DNA from 2 places in the Sphingobacterium bambusae genome. Region 1 is predicted to be linked to the other one. Evidence: riboswitches for the same ligand, from Rfam matches in the RefSeq annotation. Region 1 holds a riboswitch; the other holds the start of a gene.
The links. A riboswitch is a leader RNA that binds a small molecule or an ion and turns the genes downstream of it on or off. The one in region 1 is predicted to bind S-adenosylmethionine.
Positions count from the first base shown of each region.

Region 2: another riboswitch for S-adenosylmethionine. It lies ahead of SCB77_RS20260 (O-acetylhomoserine aminocarboxypropyltransferase/cysteine synthase family protein); the one in region 1 lies ahead of SCB77_RS04115 (5-oxoprolinase).

Region 1 covers NZ_CP138332.1:983,064-986,897, forward strand. Annotated here, with positions in the region: gene htpG (molecular chaperone HtpG) at 1-1,473, opposite strand, end outside; SAM-I-IV-variant riboswitch at 1,642-1,736, shown strand; gene SCB77_RS04115 (5-oxoprolinase) at 1,802-2,068, shown strand; gene SCB77_RS04120 (DUF2891 domain-containing protein) at 2,097-3,176, opposite strand; gene SCB77_RS04125 (MFS transporter) at 3,401-3,834, shown strand, end outside.
Region 2 covers NZ_CP138332.1:4,888,393-4,892,226, forward strand. Annotated here, with positions in the region: gene SCB77_RS20255 (homoserine dehydrogenase) at 1-449, opposite strand, end outside; gene SCB77_RS20260 (O-acetylhomoserine aminocarboxypropyltransferase/cysteine synthase family protein) at 497-1,804, opposite strand; SAM riboswitch class I at 2,036-2,149, opposite strand; tRNA gene SCB77_RS20265 (tRNA-Phe) at 2,311-2,383, opposite strand; tRNA gene SCB77_RS20270 (tRNA-Phe) at 2,425-2,497, opposite strand; tRNA gene SCB77_RS20275 (tRNA-Phe) at 2,539-2,611, opposite strand; gene mnmA (tRNA 2-thiouridine(34) synthase MnmA) at 2,795-3,834, shown strand, end outside.

The DNA.
Region 1 (3,834 bases):
GACATCCGCGTCTACACGCTTAGCCTGTACCTTCTCGCCACCTTTTTGCTCCAAATAGCTGGTAAAATGCGTATCCAAAGGACCATCCAACACCAATACATCATAGCCTTTAGCCTTTACAGAGCCGATGAAGCCATCTTGTTGCGCCTGATCATTGGTATACAAGTAAACGATGTTACCATCCTTATCGACTTGAATATCCTTTACCTTTTCGTAGTATTCCTTCAAGGTATAGCTTGAGGCATCCGTGCTTTTCAACAAACAGAAGTCGTTGGCTTTCTCCGCAAATTTTTCATCGCTCAACATACCATATTTGATAAAGAGGCCAATATCGTTCCATTTCTCTTCGAAATTCTTACGATCAGCTTTGAACAGTTCGTTCAATTTATCGGCTACTTTTTTGGTGATGTAGTTATTGATTTTCTTCACATTGCTATCTGCCTGCAAGAACGAACGAGAAACGTTCAACGGAATGTCCGGCGAGTCGATAACCCCTTGTAACAACATCAAAAACTCTGGGACAATATCCTTCACTTCATCTGTGATGAACACTTGACGGGAGTACAACTGTATTTTGTTGCGTTGGATCTCCATCTCGTTTTTCACTTTCGGGAAGTACAAAATACCAGTCAAATTGAATGGATAATCCACGTTCAAATGAATCCAGAACAAAGGTTCATCCATGGAATTTGGATACAGCTCGCGGTAGAATGCTAGATAATCCTCATCTTTTAGATCTGCCGGCGCTTTTGTCCATGCAGGGTTTGTGTTGTTAATGATGTTATCAACGTCGATGGATGTATATTTTGGCTTTCCTTCTTCATCCTCACCATCGGCTTGCGATTCGGTTTTGGTGCCGAAACGAACCGGAACAGGTAAAAAGCGTGCATACTTATTCAGGATATCACCTAAGCGACTTCTATTCAAGAACTCGATCGACTCTTCGTTCACATGTAGAATAATATCCGTACCGCGATCGGTGCGGCTACCTTCCGAAATTTCGTAAGATGTACTGCCATCGCAAGTCCAATGTGCTGGCTCTGCTCCTTCTTGGTAAGAAAGGGATTCGATTTCTACGCGGTCGGCCACCATGAACGCCGAGTAGAAGCCCAATCCAAAGCGACCGATGATCTCATTGGCATCATTTGCTTCCTTGAATTTCTCCATGAATTCGGTCGCGCCAGAAAAAGCGATCTGGTTGATATATTTTTTAATCTCGTCCGCGGTCATCCCGATACCGCGATCAGAGATCGTGATCGTCTTCGCCGCTTCGTCAAATTTAACGTCGACCGTCAAATCGCCAAGCTCGCCCTGAAACTGGCCCAAAGACGACAAACGTTTAATTTTTTGAGACGCATCCACTGCATTGGACACCAACTCCCGTAAAAAGATCTCGTTATCCGAATAGAGGAACTTTTTGATCACCGGAAAGATGTTCTCGGTGTGAATCGAAATACTACCTTTTTCTTGCATATACTATTATGTTTTTATCTACTTTATGCTAATGGCATCAACAAGGAATATTCCAAAAGGAGATTTGCAGACAGGATGACAGTTTGCTGACGTTAGAAAAACAAAAAACTGACGAGTTTACATTTTTTAATAAAATAGTTGCAGAAAACAAAAAAGACTACTAAATTTGTAGAGTATTCAGAATTGCCTAGGCAATACCAACCGAGTGTCGTCACCACGGTGGTAAAATAATACGGGTAAAGAGCCAAAATTAATGTGTTTAACGCTTGTTTTTACACCCACAAATTTCTGGATACAATTTATGGTTAAACTTTTAATTTTAAATTGTATGTCAACAGTCCTTCATTTATCCTCCCATCTGCAGGAGCAATTTAGCAACTACAGTATTCCGGAGCTGATTACCATCAACAATGACATCGTCGAAAGTGACGGTTGGGGCGCTTCGCGATCGACCTTCCGCAATGCGATTCTCAAAGCCTTGGCGAAAAAAGGCATTGATCTATCGCCTATCATCTCCAAAGAAGATGGCTTTAGCAGCATTCAAATTGTCAAGGTTCGCCTAGAGAACAATACCCTCATTCCACTACATCGGTAACGACAGCTTATTTTCCGTCATTCAGCAACTATTGGCTGGGATTAGATAGCGCTAGCAGCGCGAATGTGCCCAGCCAATGGCTACCCATATAATCGTCGTTGGATATATTCTTAAGGGAAAACTCGATATGCTGATTGGCCAACGGAACCAAAGTGGCTTGCAATTCGGGAATCACGCGTCCAATGCCATACAGGCAATTGGCACGACTAAAGTTCAAGCCGTCAAGGTGCACCAATTTGCCGTCGGTACGATCGCTCACGATACCAGGTTGTAGCAGGTCTACTTGCTTTTCGAATAGCACCGGCATAAAATTGAGTAGCCAAGTTTTATATTCGTCTTTAGCGAGAACCTTGCTCATCAGGTACGCTTCTTCCAAGCAAGGAGAAAGAAAATCAGAACCGCTGGGCTCGTAGGCTAGATCACAATTCTTATCGTTTTCGAAGAGGCGCAGGCTATTTGTTTTTATCGCATTCAGCAAATCATGATCCCCCATCGCTTCCGCATACTCGTACATGAGCGTCAAACTGAAGGCTGTATTTTCGTGTTGACCGGTGCGTATAGGGTATACAAGTTTCGTTAGATAAGCCTGCGTGCGTTTAGACAACAAGTCGGCCAAAGGCTGCAATACGGAGGCCCATTGTTTAGCATCCGGATCTTCCCATGAAAGCAATTCCTGCTGTAGCTTCATTAGCCAAGCCCAGCCATAGGTGCGCTCAAAGCTAAGGTTGTTCTTATCGTTGAAGAAAGCAAGTTCTACAGATAGGTTCTCTTTAGTGATGTGCGCTTTCAACTGCTGTCGAACGGTTCCAGCTGCATCAAGCTCTGGGTACATCTTTAGCAAACGAACAATGGACCAATAACCGTGTACCGACGAATGCCAGTCAAAGCAGCCGTAAAAAATGGGGCGTAGTACTTTTGGTGTTTTCAAATCTGCGGCACTCCCCAATACCTCGCCCATTTTATTGGGATATTCCACCGTTAAGCAATGGGTAGGAAGTGCAAATATTACTTTGGCATTTTCTTCTGTCAGCACCAGCTTCTCGGGGACTTTGGTCGACGTTTCCTTGTTTTTATCCGATTGTTCACAAGAAACAGCAAAAACAAACATCAATAAACCATAAAAAAAACATACTGTTCGTTGTCGAAACATAAAATTTGCGCGTAAGGTTCTAAATTACTTGGGATAAAGTTAAAAATTACGTGCATTTAATCGTAGAATTCCGATCAAAAAATTATCAGCAGATCATATTTACAGATTTCTAATGTTCACAAAAAATTAATTAGTCGCATTCCTCAATAAAACTTACCTTTGCCCTCTCATTCACACACTACATGAACAAATCACTAATCGCCTTAGCCCTCGGTGGATTAGCCATCGGTATGACAGAATTTACCATGATGGGTATCCTCCCCGACATCGCCAAAGATTTAAATATAGATATTCCTACTGCCAGTAACTTAATAGCCTTATACGCATTGGGAGTCGTGGTAGGTGCACCTACTTTGGTCGCATTTACGTCCAAATACTCGCCACAGCGCGTGCTACTCTTCTTGATGCTGCTCTTTTTTGTCTTCAATGGTATCTTTGCCATTGCACCAAATAAGATCCTGCTGTTAACCTCTCGTTTTATTGCGGGCCTACCACATGGCGCATTTTTCGGCGTCGGATCGGTTGTAGCAGCACGATTAGCCAAACCGGGAAAAGAAGCGCAAGCCATATCCATGATGTTTACCGGCATGACCATAGCTAATCTTGCCGGAGTACC
Region 2 (3,834 bases), 1.7 Mb from region 1:
TTGAAGATCCCACTCACGGAATGCAACAGCTCGTTATCGTAGTATTCTTCCAAGTTACGGATAATAGGGATACTACCACAAACGGCTCCTTCGTAAAGCAGGGAGGTGCCATGTTGCTGTTGTATCTCTGCCAACTCTTCAAGATGCGAGGCAATCATTTTTTTATTGGCCGATACCACATTTTTTCCAGAGGTCAACGCTCTTTTGGTAAAGGTATAGGCCGCATCGGCATCGTCAATCAGCTCCACCACGGTGTTTATCTCTGGATCGGCCAATATGGCTTCAGGATCGGTGCTGAATAGTTCTGCAGGCAAGGTTCTTTTCTTATCCGCATTTTTTATAACGAATTTCTTAATTTCTAAATTTAACTTTTTTGTTTTTATAATATCATATAGACCCTGTCCCACGACACCGAAGCCAAACATGCCTATTATTAATTTCTCTCTCATCTTGTTTTGTTGTATCTACTTTATTTTAATATGCTTTAGGTTCTATTTTATTGAATTTTTTCAAACGCTGCCTGTAGATCGTCTTTGATATCGTCTACATGCTCGATGCCTACGGATAAACGGAGTTGGCCTGGATACACACCGGCGCTGCGCTGCTCCTCGTCTGATAGTTGCTGGTGCGTCGTTGCTGCAGGGTGAATGATAAGTGTCTTCGCATCGCCTACGTTGGCCAAGTGGCTGATCAGATCCAAAGCGTCGATAAATTCATTGGCTTTTTCTGCTCCACCTTTTATGGTAAACGAAAGCACCGATCCATAGCCATTCTTAAGGTACTTTTGGGCAGCCTCATGATAAGGATGATTCTTTAGTCCAGGATAACTTACCTTTTCAACCTGCGGATGTGCCTCTAGCCATTGCGCTATTTCATAGGCATTGTCCACATGGCGTTGCACGCGCAAAGAAAGGGTCTCCAATCCTTGTACTAAGAGAAAGGAGTTGAAAGGGGAGAGTGCAGGCCCGAAGTCGCGTAGGCCTTCCACCCGTGCACGGATGATAAATTGTATGTTTCCGAAAGGGCCGTTGGGGCCAAATACATCGGAAAATACCAAGCCGTGGTAGCCTTCGGAAGGTTCGGAAAACTGTTTGAACTTGCCGTTGCTCCAATTGTAATTTCCGCCATCGATAATTACGCCGCCAATACTAGTTCCATGTCCGCCGATCCATTTTGTGGCCGACTCGACAACAATGTGCGCCCCATGTTCCAAGGGTTTAAAAAGATAACCTCCAGCGCCAAATGTGTTGTCCACAATCAGGGGTAGATCATATTTTTTTGCCAAGGCAGATATTTTGTCGAAATCGGGAATGCTGTAGCTGGGATTACCGATAGTTTCTAGGTAAATAGCCTTGGTTTTGTCGTCGATTAGTTTTTCTATGTTTTCGGCTTCGCTATCCGCCGCAAAGCGTGCCTCGATGCCTAGGCGCTTGAAAGATACCTTAAATTGGTTGTAGGTGCCTCCATATAGATTGGCTCCTGCAACAAAATTTTCTCCACTCTCCAAGATGTTGGTCAGCGCGATAAACTGAGCAGCTTGTCCGGATGCCACAGCCAATGCGGCAACGCCGCCTTCCAATGCGGCAATGCGCTTTTCAAACGCGTCGGTGGTGGGGTTCATGATGCGCGTATAGATATTGCCAAACTCTTTTAACGCAAACAGATTGGCACCATGCTCAGCATTGTTGAATACATAGGACGATGTTTGGTAGATCGGCAAGGCGCGAGCGCCTGTTGTAGGGTCTACCTCCTGGCCAGCGTGAACCTGTAGGGTTTCGAATTTATGGGATTTATTTATTGACATAATATGCGGAATTAATGATTAAACAATGTTGTTATGCACACTTCGGGGAGAGAGGTGGTCGTTCGCAAAGATGAAATATCGACGGATGGGCATGTGCGTCGCCCATTGCCGTTTTTCAAGAACGACTAGCGCATTCGTGTGGCACAGCCAAAGCAACAAGAAATAGCGCTTAATGGATATACTACAGATGTAAATAATAAAATTGAATGTTGTGCTATCATTGTCTTATTTCATTTATATGCTCCAAGAAGATATTTCCTTGGACAGGAATTGGCACCTTTTCAACACCTGCTGAAGGTTGCCAGTGGGTCATCGAGCCAGTCTCTCGCCACTTCTTTATAAATCAAGACCTAGCCAATGGAAGGTGTTGATTAGTGTACCACAATTGAAGTACAGCAGCAAATATAGTCCTTTTTGCAGATAATGCAAATTATTTTTTTGAAAGATGGAAGTAGGATGGAAAAAGGCGTTAAAAGGAAAAGCCCCTTCGTAAGAAGAGGCTTTTGTGGTGCCAGCTGGATTCGAACCAGCGACACAAGGATTTTCAGTCCTTTGCTCTACCAACTGAGCTATGGCACCGTCAAGTTTTTATTTTGAATCTGTTACTTTCAGATTGTGGGTGGTGCCAGCTGGATTCGAACCAGCGACACAAGGATTTTCAGTCCTTTGCTCTACCAACTGAGCTATGGCACCGCTAAGTTTTTGTTTTAAATCTGTTACATTCAGATTGTGGGTGGTGCCAGCTGGATTCGAACCAGCGACACAAGGATTTTCAGTCCTTTGCTCTACCAACTGAGCTATGGCACCTTTTTGCAACGTATTTTTCTTCCATTGCGTTGCAAATCTAGGTTCTTTTTTTGAATTCTAAAACTTTTGCTGTAATTATTTTCGGGGCTCGAATCAACTGATTGATTTTGATTGAGATAAAATTACATCAAATAAACACTGTAGAAGGCTAAATAAGCTATCTTTGCACTTCACAAAATTATTATGAGTAAAAAAGGTAGAGTTTTGGTCGCAATGAGTGGTGGAGTTGACAGTTCCGTAGCGGCCGTCATGTTGCACGAGCAGGGCTATGACGTTATCGGTATTACGATGAAGACTTGGGATTATGCGTCTGCGGGAGGTTCGTCAAAAGAGACGGGCTGCTGTAGTTTGGATAGTATCAATGATGCTCGCGCACTCGCGGTGGGGTATGGCTTCCCTCATTATATTTTGGATATTCGTGACGAGTTTGGTGATTATGTGATCGACAACTTCGTTGATGAATACATCGCTGGTAGAACACCCAATCCCTGTGTCTTGTGCAATACGCATATTAAATGGTCGGCGCTTATGAAGCGTGCCGATAAATTGGATTGCGAGTTTATAGCCACTGGACATTACGCCAATATACGGATGCACGACAATGGCCGTTATGTGATTTCCAAAGGGCGGGATGAAAATAAGGACCAATCGTATGTATTGTGGGGCGTGTCGCAGGAAAACTTGGCACGGACGCAATTCCCATTAGGAAGTTTTACGAAGAAAGAGATACGCCAAATGGCCTTGGAAATGGGGCAGGCGGAGCTCGCGCAGAAATCGGAAAGTTATGAGATATGCTTTGTGCCCGATAATGACTATCGTGCCTTCCTGCGCCATAAAAGACCAACTTTGGACGAGGAAATCGGCCCTGGGAACTTTATTCTTTCTGATGGAACCGTGGTAGGTAAGCATATTGGCTACCCTTACTTTACGATAGGACAGCGTAAAGGCCTTGGAATTGCCTTGGGAAAACCGATGTTCGTTATCGAGATCCTTCCTGAAAGCAATTCGGTGGTACTTGGTGAGGAACACGAGTTGGAGAAATCACAGGCTTTTGTACGCGATATCAATTTGGTGAAGTATGCTTCGTTGGAGCAACCCTTGGAGGCGGTAACCAAAATACGGTACAAGGACGCTGGCGCGCAATCGCTGTTGACGCAACAAGGGAATATTATGCAAGTGGATTTTGCCCATCAGGTGAAAGGCATTGCACCTGGGCAGTCGGC